Regions from separate parts of the Hyphomicrobium sp. MC1 genome, predicted to be linked through region 1. Evidence: predicted binding sites of a transcription regulator. Region 1 holds the regulator's gene; the other holds the start of a gene.
What was found. The regulator LexA, encoded in region 1, represses DNA repair genes until DNA is damaged. The targets are predictions, from matches to a motif close to TGTTCNNNNTGTGTTCNG.

Region 1 (5,369 bases):
GATGCCGGTCGGCGCGCGAGAACTGCGAAATGACGTCGCCGTCCCAGTCAAGGCCAAGCCACTTGACGCCATCGAGGATCGCAGCGACCGCCGCCTCGTTGTTGCGTTCCCGGTCGGTATCTTCGATGCGCAGCAAAAAGCGGCCGCCACGCCCACGTGCGTAAAGCCAGTTGAATAGCGCCGTCCGTGCGCCGCCGATATGGAGAAATCCGGTGGGCGAGGGTGCAAATCGAACGATGGGCGCGCTGGGTGTCATGGTCTCGGCCTTTGGACCTTTTGTTCTGTCTGCCATTGAGGGATTGAGGCTCCGCTCGTAGCATGTGAGATGGGACAAGTTAAGGGGGCGGAAAATTCCCGTTCCCGATGCGTCATGGGCAGGGCATGTCGGTCGAAGCGCGGGGACCGGACGTCGCATTTCCAGGCTATGCCGACCACGGCATGAGCCGCGCTGTCCTGTTGTTTGAAGCTGAACGGCAGAGCTTTTTCCTTTGGGCGCCCGTTTGCCTTGGTGCCGGAATTGCCGCCTATTTTGCGCTGCCCATGGAGCCGGCGCTGATCGTAGCGTTCGCGCCGCTGGCGCTCGCCCTGATTTTGCGCCTGACAGTACGTTCCGGCACGCTCGTCGCGACACTGATGATGGCGCTGGTTCTGATCGGCGCGGGCTTTGGCATCGCCAAGCTGCGCGTCGAAGCTGTCCGCGCGCCCGTTCTGACCAAGGCGCTGCACAGCGTCGAAGCCTCAGGCACCGTCACGATGGTCGAGGCCAAGCTGCCGCGTGGCCAGCGGCTGACGATCGCCAACCCCAAAATCGCAAATCTCGCTGCAGCCGATACGCCTGCCGTCGTGCGCATCCGCACGATGTCGTCCAAAACGCGCGCCGCACCGGGCGACAAGATCCGCATCAAAGCCAATCTCTCACCGCCGGCAAAGCCAGCGCTTCCAGGCGGCTTCGATTACGCGCGCACCGCTTGGTTCGAATCTGTCGGCGGCGTCGGTTACGCATTCGCAGCACCGACGATCGAAGGCCACGTTGACCCCAATAGCATCGTCCAATGGTATCGCCGCACCATCGAAAATATCCGTCAGGCGATTGCCGCGCGCATCCGTGCGGCGCTTCCTGGCGAAACCGGCGAGATCGCGCTTGCCCTTATCACCGGCGAGCGCGGCGGCATCAGTGCCGAGACGAACAACGCCTTCAAGAATTCGGGCCTGTTCCACATTCTCTCGATCTCCGGCCTACACATGGTGATTGCAGCAGGTGCCGTTTTCTTTTCGATCCGCCTGATCCTCGCTGCGATCCCGCGCATCGCCTTGACGATGCCGATCAAAAAGATCGCCGCTGCGCTCGGCATCATCAGCGCGGTCGCCTATCTCGCGATTTCGGGAGGCCAGTTCGCAACCGTGCGCTCGGCGCTGATGATCTTCATCATCTTCGGCGCCATGCTGATTGATCGCCCTGCGCTTGCGTTGCGCAACGTTGCGCTCGCGGCGTTCCTAATTCTGTTGGCCTATCCCGAAAGCCTGCTCGATGCAGGCTTTCAGATGTCGTTTGCCGCTGTGACGGCGCTGATCGCCTCGCACGAATTTTTGAGCAGCCTGTTCAATCGCGAGCAGAAGCCGCATCCCATCATGCGCGTCATCGTCTTCTTCGGTGAGATCATCGCCTCGACTCTGATCGCAAGCGTCGCGGTCGCGCCGTTTGCCGCCTATAATTTTCACCAGAGCCAGCAATATGCCGTGCTCGCGAACATGATCGCCATTCCGATCTGCAACCTGATCGTCATGCCGGCGGCGCTCGTCGCGATGGTGCTGATGCCGTTCGGCCTCGAATGGCTCGGCCTGAAGCCGATGGGCTGGGGCATCGAAGGCATGACGTGGTGTGCGAACGAAGTCGGCGCGTTGCCTGGTGCAGTCGGACATATTCCAGCGATCCCCGAACTGGCTTTCGTGCTGATGCTTACGGGCGGCGTCTGGTTTTTGCTTTGGCAGACGCGGATCAGGCTTCTCGGCGTTGCGCTTGTCGGCGCCGGGCTGCTTGTTTCGCCTTGGATGCCGCGCCCTGACGTTCTGATCGGACAGAAAGGTCTGCTTGTCGCCGTGCGCGATGACTCGGGCAAGCTCGACGCCATGCCGGGCAAGGGCACGAAATACGATCTCGACCGCTGGCTCGAATACGACGGCGATTCCCGAACGGCGCGCGATGCCAAGATCGGCAAAGGCTTTACTTGCGATGCGATCGGCTGCATCGCGCATGTCAAAGGCGCGACCGTCGCGGTCGCGCGCCATCCCGCCGCCGTGACCGACGATTGCCTCAACGCCGACGTGCTTGTGCTCGATACGCCCAAGCCCGGCAATTGCGCCGTGCCGCGAACGGTCGTCGATGTTTTCGATCGCTGGCGCAATGGCGCTTACGCCCTTTATGTCGACCGCAGCGACGACAGTCCGGAACCCAAAATCCGTCTCGAAACGGTCGCGGCTCATCGCGGCGAACGACCTTGGAGCGAGATGCCGGAGCGAAAGCAGGCAGCGCTGCCGAAACCCCGTATTCTGCAGACCCCGTCCCCGGCGGGTGCCCCGGCTGCCGAACCTGCCCGGACCGCCGAAGCAGAACCCCAAACACGCACCTCAGCCGACGTCGATCCGGGGGAGGGGGCGGAACTCGAAACGGAAGATATCACTGAGCCGGACGCCGAGAGCGGGCGTTAGCCATCGACGCTGCCCCGCGTCGCTCTAGCTCCGTCGACGCATGGCGGCGAACTGCCCCTCAATACCGCCGCATCAAGCCGACGAGGCGCCCCTGAATGTCGATCTGATCCGGCCCAAAGATCCGCGTTTTGAATTCGGGGTTCGCGGCTTCGAGCGCAATCGTCGAGCCCTTCTTGCGCAGCCGTTTCAGCGTCGCTTCCTCGCCCTCGACCAGCGCCACGATGATATCGCCGTTCTCCGCCGTATTGCAGCGGCGGATGATGACGGTATCGCCGTCATGGATGCCCGCCTCGATCATCGAATCGCCTTTGACCTCCAGCGCAAAGTGTTCGCCGTTGGTCAGGATGTCGGGTGGCACCGCAATGTCGTGCGTGTGGTTCTGAATGGCGCTGATCGGCGTACCGGCGGCGATGCGGCCCATGACCGGGATCGACACCGTCCGCGCGTCGATGACGTGCGACGGCGGCGGCGGCGTGGCCACATTCGTCTTCGGCGGCCCGGAGCCTTCGATCACGCTTGGCTGGAAGCCCCGCTGCGGTGCCGCGGCCGCGTTGGCACCCGGTGCCGCGGACGGCAAGCCAACCTGGTTGTCCGGCAGCTTGATGACCTCGATAGCCCGCGCCCGGTGCGGCAGGCGGCGGATGAACCCGCGTTCCACCAGAGCGGTGATCAGCCGATGAATGCCGGACTTCGACCTGAGATCCAGCGCATCCTTCATCTCGTCGAAAGATGGCGGCACGCCGCGCTCCTGCATGCGCGCATGGATGAAGAGGAGGAGGTCTTTCTGCTTTTCGGTGAGCATAGCGGTTCGTCTCAAGCCTTTCCTGGCTGGCAAGCGCGGCGGGCTGAGACGCTGACCACCGAAAGACCGCCCGCTCATTTACAGTACAAATCGTGTATGTACCCTAACCGTTCTCGTCTCGTTCTGCAACCCATGCAAGTCAATAATCAACACGAACCAGCGCATGCGGCTCTGAAAGCACAGTTTCGTTGGCGCATCCGACTCGCCCGCGGCGAGCCGGCCGGATGCGCATACGTGGTGCATCTTCCTTCGCTCGACTTCAGAACGAAGAGCCAAGCATGTGCTGGCGGCGGGCTCTGCGAAGCAGAGTCGCCGGCACCCACAATGCTCCGGCATGCTCCCCCGCAGGGGAGTCGCCAGCAAACAAAGAGCCGACGGAAAGACCTCGCATGTCTGTTTATCGACCCGGGCGTTTCATACTTTTGCCGTTGAGGTGGAGCATCGTGCGAACAATGCGAGGTTTGTTTTCTCAAATCATCATTGGGGTCATCGTCACCGTCATCGGGACGCTTGTGACCGACGCCATCACCGGCGGCAACATGAGCCGTCATTTCGTTCCGGGCGTGCACGGCTCCTGGCGCGGGCATTGATGTCCAGATTTGCGCAACTCCTCTGACGCTTTAATGCACGACGCTCCCGATGTGCGCATCGTGGCTGGCTCTCCTTTTTGATTGCGCCGGAACGACAGCTTTTGATTTGCGCATGGCGACTCCCCTGCGGGTAGCCGGCCGCCATGCGCGGATTTTTTCGGCGCGCCGGCCGCCCGGCGCGTCGCGATGAACAAAGATCCGGGCATGCGCCAACGGCCGGCTCCGCTTTTTGATTGCGCCGGACGACACGCCTACGGCGCGCCGGCCGCCCGGCGCGTCGCGAAGGAAGAAGCTCCGGGCGTGTGCAACCGGCCGGCTCTGCGGAGCAGAGTCGGTTGCACCAAATATAAAGCACGAAGCGGACGGGTTCCGCGGCTGGGTCGTGGCATTTGAAGTCTCGGAACCGATCCGCTCCGTGACAGCCTGAGAACAGGGTCGCGAGCACGGTCACTTAATGAAGCGGGATGCTCCGCACACGGGTTTCTCACCCCGTGCGGACCGGCCGTTCGCCTTGTCCGGAAGCGCGCGTGACGCGCCGGGTCAGGCTGCCCCGTCCGAGCCCGACGCAACGCCTTGCGCGCGAGCCCTTCACCGGACGGGCGAGGGGATTATGCGGGCGGTTCGGAAGGCGGGGATAAGTTTTTTGTGTGTGACGGTCAGCCCGCTATTCGACCTGCGGTCGCTGCGGATTTCGCGCGGCTCGTCATGATGGCCTGATGGCGGGCCAAAATCTTTTTGAGTGCCGCAGGTCGGCTCTTCGGAGATGCGCTCGTAAACTTCTTTGCGATTGCGGAAATTTCAGCGGCATTGAGTTCCTTGTCGGACTCTATGGCAGCGTAAATCGCATTGAAGCCTTCTTCATCTCCCAGAGCCTCCTCAAGGCGCCGCGAATATTTTAGCACGATTTCATCTCGAATGACGGCAGACTGCTTTGGCTTAGATGGCTTAGCTATTTTCGGTTTGGACAATTCGGCAGACAAATCCGCCAGGCTCGATTGCGTATGCCGCCGCAACGAGCACTCCAGTTGCCGTATTTCTTCGATTGTTGAGGCTTTCGCGTGCTCGTCCAAAAGCGATGCGAGCGCATTCAAAAAAGCACATAGATCGGCGATGGGCGAAGGCTCCGAACTGATTTTCGGGGAAGCAACGCCAATCGTTTTCGCAAGAATTTTGACAGTGTGGTTTGGAAAAGATTCGAGAAGAGGAAAGAAGTCGTGAGCCCACGCATCATCGACCGAAAGCGGTGTACGCGATCTGAAATCGATCCCGCG
Region 2 (5,369 bases), 1.2 Mb from region 1:
AATTTCGCCGGGTCTTCCGAAGCACCGACGCTGGAGGTCGGCGCGGGTTTCGCATCGTTTGCCCCTTCCGCTTTGGACAGCACCGCGCCCGTGACTGCATTCGGCCGATAGGTCGTGCAACCCTTGAGGCCAAGCGCAAACGCTTCCGCATAGATATCCCGGAAGTCTTCGAAGGATATGGCTTCAGGCGTGTTGATCGTCTTCGAGATGGCGCTGTCGACGTAGGGCTGCATCGCTGCCTGCATCGCCACGTGTTCGGCGGGCGACAATGTTTCAGCCGTCACGAACGCATGCGTCAGTGGCGCATTCTCGCCGAACTGGGCGCGGAACTTCCGGTAAGCGTAATCCTCGACGGTTTCTTCGCTCGCCGTCGCCCCATCGCCGAGGATGCGCCGCTGGTAGACGAAATCGAACACCGGTTCGATGCCGCTCGAAACATTGCCCGCGAGCAGCGAGATCGTGCCGGTCGGCGCGATCGAAGTCAGGCAGCCGTTGCGGATGCCGTTGGTCGCAATCACCGCGCGCACATCCTTGCCGAGACGCTCGACATTGGGCCGCGCGAGAAAAGCGCTGGCGTCGTACAGCGGAAACGCGCCTTTCTCAGCGGCCAGCGCTGCACTGGCGCGATAGGCGGCATTCTGGATAATCGCCATCCATTCGGCCGCCTTCTCGCGAGCAGCCAAGCTGCCATACGAAAGGCCGAGGAAGATCAGCGCATCTGCAAGCCCCGTGATGCCGAGGCCGATGCGCCGTTTCGCGCGCGCCTCTTGCGCCTGGGCTTCGAGCGGATAGCGCGAGATGTCGATAACGTTGTCGAGAAAGCGAACGGCGGTTGCAACGCGCGCTTCGAGCTTTTGGCGATCGACGCGCGCGTCCGGCGAGAATGGTTTCTCCACGAAACGGGCAAGATTGATCGAACCGAGAAGGCAGGCCCCATAAGGTGGCAGCGGCTGCTCACCGCACGGGTTCGTCGCCGAGATTGTCTCGCAATAGGCAAGATTGTTGGCCGCGTTTATCCGGTCGATGAAAATGACGCCGGGCTCTGCGTAATCATACGTCGCCCGCATGATCTTGTCCCAAAGGCCCTTGGCGTCGATCGTCTTGTAGACCTTGCCTTCGAAAACGAGTTCCCAAGGCGAGCCGCGTTTCACGGCCTCCATGAAGGCATCGGTCACGAGAACCGAAAGATTGAAATTCCTGAGCCGCAGCGGATCGGATTTCGCTGCGACGAAAGCTTCGATATCGGGATGATCGCAGCGCAGTGTCGCCATCATCGCGCCGCGGCGCTGGCCCGCCGACATGATCGTGCGGCACATGGCGTCCCAGACGTCCATAAAGCTGACCGGTCCCGACGCATCTGCGCCGATGCTTTTGACGGTCGCGCCGCTGGGGCGAAGCGTCGAGAAATCATGCCCGATGCCGCCACCGGCCTGCATCGTCAGCGCGGCTTCTTTAACGCTTTCGAAAATGCCGGAAAGATCGTCAGGGATTGCGCCGAGAACGAAGCAATTGAAGAGCGTAACGTTGCGGTCCGTACCGGCCCCGGCCAGGATGCGACCGGCCGGCTGAAAGCCGAAATCGGCCATCGCATCGTAAAAGGCAGCGCCCCACTTCGCTTGCGTGGCGCTGTCGGCTTCCGCCGATGCTGCAGCCTTGGCTACGCGCCGGAAGGTGTCTTCGATCGTCTCATCGCCAGCCGCTGTCGGCGACCCGGCAAAGCGATACTTGCGCCGCCAAATGGCGTCGGAAATCGCGGGCAGAGCTGATAAAATCGCAGACATCGGGGACACCGGGATATAGGCGTTGCCAACCAATCTTCAATGCGTGTTCACTATATGTTCCCGGGTTCGCCAAGTCAATCGCTCAAATAAAATAACCGCGGCCGACGACAGCCGCGGTCCCATCTTTGGAATCGTTGCGCGCCCAAAGAGGCGAGCCGACCTTAGTCCTTCATCTTGCGGTAGACGATGGCGCCGACGCTGATGAGCAAGGCGACAGCCGTGAGGCTAGCCGGCCCATCGATCTCGGGCGCAGGAGCCGGACCACCGCCTCCCTCGCCACCGCCGCCAAAGCACCACGGACCAATGCAGAAGGCGAACGCGCTGTTAGCCCAGAGCATCGCGACAGCAAACGTCGCGAGAGCTGCTTTGATTTTCAACATACGCACTCCTCAAAATAAAACTCCCCGCCAGACCATTAGAAAGCATTTGCTTCCAATTGTAATGGTTAGCGGAAAAACAATTGGTCGTATGGTAAGCACCGCCTTCGATGGGCCTGGAATTTGCGGTCAACGGCAATTGAAAAAGCCCGCCGATCTGGCGGGCTTTGCGGCGAACGTTTATCTCGGGAAGGCTGATCGCCTCAAAGTTTGCAGAGCGTCGCTTCGCCGTAGCACGAATAGCCGATCGCCTCCGAGTTGCACTTATAGTGGCGGGGACCGAACGAATATCCCGGCGTGCCGTTGCCCGAAACCCAGGTGAAGTAAATGTTCCAGTCGGTCGCTTGCAGAAGCGCGGCATCGACCTGGAAATGTGCAAGCCCTTCCGTGAGCGCAACGCCCTGGGCGGCTTTCTTGAAACACTGCTTGGCTTCGGCCGGAGCGGCGGCCATAGCGACGCCTCCGACGGCAAGAATGGCCCACATCAACCGGGCGGAAGTACGCATTGGATGGCTCCATGATTGCTGAAACGATCAGACGTAAGATCGTGCCACAGCGATGAGAACGCCGTGCATAACAAATCGCAACCACACCGACGATTTTCACCGCGTTGCGGCATCGGCACATCAGGCGGTTGGATAAAATGTGGAAAACCTATGCGGCTTGAGCCGGATTCTGCGTCTTCGCCAGGGGCGGCGGCGAGGGACTGCGTGCCGCTTCCTCAATAAGTCGCATGCTCGCGGTTTCGATGGCCGTCTCGATCTTTTTGCGAAACTCTGCGCGTGGTAATCCCGGCGGCAGTGGCGGCAGGAATTCCACGACAATGGTGCCCGGATAGCGCCAAAGACTGCGGCGCGGCCAGAACAGCCCGGAATTGAGCGCCAGGGGCACGGTGACGACGCCGAGCGCTTCATAAAGAGCTACGTAGCCGGGCTTATAGTCGGGCGCCGCACCCGGAATGGTCCGCGTCCCCTCCGGGAAAATCACGACCTCGCGGCCGATGCTGATCCTCTGCCGGGCGTCCCGGATCAGGGCTTTGAGCGCCGCCGAGGCTTTCTCGCGCTTGACCAGGATGTGCTCGAACTTGATGCAAAACCAGCCGTAGAATGGAATCCATTTCAACTCGTCTTTCAGCACGATCGCCGGATCACGAAAGAGCGAGATGAGCCCGAATGTGTCCCATGCCGATTGGTGCTTTGAAATGACGAGGCAGCCCGTCTTCGGCAGATTTTCGTGTCCACGAACTTCGAGTTTGGTGCCGCAGATGAGGCGCAGCAGCCAGACGCAGGTGCGGCCGTGAACTTCGAGACCTTTCATCGCCCATGGCCGTGGCCCGATGAGCAGCCACGAGCCAAGCACGAGATAGAGCGCCGTCACGATGTAGAACACGACGAAATAGATCAGCGATCTGATGATAACCAAAGCGCCAGGCCCGGCTGCTACTGAATTAGCCATCGGCGCGCTTATCCGGCATAATCGCAACAGACCGCCCGTCGCTCCAGTTCATGATCCTCTGCGCCGTAAGGCGGGCGACGGCGGGGAGAAATTTCAAATATTCCGAAATGAGCACGCGCGTGGTGGTCGGATGCAGCCACCAGGCGGTTTCCGGGAACCGCCGCGGCGTTACCGCATAGGGAAGCAGCGTCACGCCCGGCATGGCGAGCGCCAGCTCGGCGAGACTACGGGGCATGTGGTAGCGTGACGTCACGATGATCAATCTCGTATAGCCGTTCGAGTTGGCCCAGGTTCGGGTTTCGTCAGCGTTGCCGACCGTGTCGAGCGCTTCATAGCCGAGATCGACGCAACAATTGAAGATCTGCTTATCGATGCCGAGCAGCCTCTGCATCTCTTCGCGACTGACCTTGCGGTTGACGCCGGAAATCAGCATCCGCTTGGCGCGGCCCTCGCTCATGAGCTTGGCGCCGGCCTCGATGCGATTGTCCCCGCCCGTCAGCACCACGATGCCGTCGGCCTTGTCCCAGCCCGTTGCGTCGTCGCGTGTCACGGAAACCGCAAACAGCACGAACCCGAACACGAGCGCAGCCGTGCCGAGCGCCAGCATCAAAACGAAGGCCTTAGAAATCCTTGTCATGGTTGGAATGTTGGTTCGATCTCGCGCGCCGGACTGCTGCTTGCCAAGGCGTCGGACTCTAGCCGATTTCGGACCGGATAGGCAGCCGTCTCCTCCGGCTGAGCCTGACGCTGTGCCAAGCAAATCACGGTAGTTCCCCCTGCAGATGTCTTATCGGACGGCGGCTAGTGCTTGCCGTTCAGGATGCGATAGACGCCGACGCGCGACGTCACCATGCATAGCCCCGCAATGGTGACGACGACAAACCCCAAAATGACGTAACCGAGCGCGTCGAGCGCGCCGGTCCCCATCAGCCTCTGCATCTCGACGGCGCTGACGGCTCCCCCGCCGAGCAGCTCCGTGATGGCCGGCATGCTCATGAAGACAAGCATGGCGAAGGCCGCCCCAACGATGCCGGCCTTGATGCCGAGACGCAGGAAGTGCTTCTCGAATTCGCGGGCAATGAACTTGTCGGTGGCGCCGACGAAGTGCAGCACTTCGACGATTTCTCGGTTGGACGCCATGGCGCTGCGCGTTGCCGAAACGATGATCGCCGTCGTCGCTGCGCCGACAAGCGCCAGAATTGCCAGGCCGCCGAGCGCAAACGACCGCGTCACGGCCCGGATCTGTTGCTGCCAACGGCGATGGTCGTCGAGCGATGCGCCCTTGAAAGTCTTACCAAGGTCGTCGCTGACCTGGCGTAGATCGGGCGGATCGGTGCGGTCGATCTCAACGGCGATCAGCCGCGGCACCGGCAACGCCTTGAGCGCATCCGAAGAGCCGAGCCAAGGCTGCAGCAGCGCCGCTGACTGATCGAGGCTCAAGGGATTGACATTGGCGATCCCGCGCTGCTTGCGCAGGAAGGTAACGACGTCGGAAACCGTTCGGTCGATATTGCCGGTCTCTTGCGGCACAACTTGCACGGTTACCTCGCTCGCGATGTCGCTGAGCCAAGCGTCGGACGATTCCTTGATCATCCAGACGGCACCCGCGGTGAGACAGGCGAGAAAACACATGATCGCAATGACGAGCGTCAGCGAGCGTCCCGTGACCGAGCCGGGCGGGACGACAGGCGCCGTGACCTTCATTTTGCGTCCACGGTCGCGATCGCGGGACGGCGGCTTGAGATCGTGCGGCGTG

Region 2: a site for LexA is predicted at 1,826-1,843, ahead of HYPMC_RS18825 (adenosylcobalamin-dependent ribonucleoside-diphosphate reductase). Genes of this name have one in related genera too.

The regions. Positions count from the first base shown of each region.
Region 1 covers NC_015717.1:2,714,602-2,719,970, reverse strand. Annotated here, with positions in the region: gene gltX (glutamate--tRNA ligase) at 1-292, opposite strand, end outside; gene HYPMC_RS13205 (ComEC/Rec2 family competence protein) at 364-2,706, shown strand; gene lexA (transcriptional repressor LexA) at 2,765-3,508, opposite strand; gene HYPMC_RS24265 (hypothetical protein) at 3,961-4,098, shown strand; gene HYPMC_RS24260 (hypothetical protein) at 4,755-5,000, opposite strand.
Region 2 covers NC_015717.1:3,912,787-3,918,155, reverse strand. Annotated here, with positions in the region: gene HYPMC_RS18825 (adenosylcobalamin-dependent ribonucleoside-diphosphate reductase) at 1-1,781, opposite strand, end outside; gene HYPMC_RS18820 (hypothetical protein) at 1,943-2,161, opposite strand; gene HYPMC_RS18815 (hypothetical protein) at 2,362-2,664, opposite strand; gene HYPMC_RS18810 (1-acyl-sn-glycerol-3-phosphate acyltransferase) at 2,813-3,613, opposite strand; gene HYPMC_RS18805 (YdcF family protein) at 3,606-4,250, opposite strand; gene HYPMC_RS18800 (ABC transporter permease) at 4,415-5,369, opposite strand, start outside.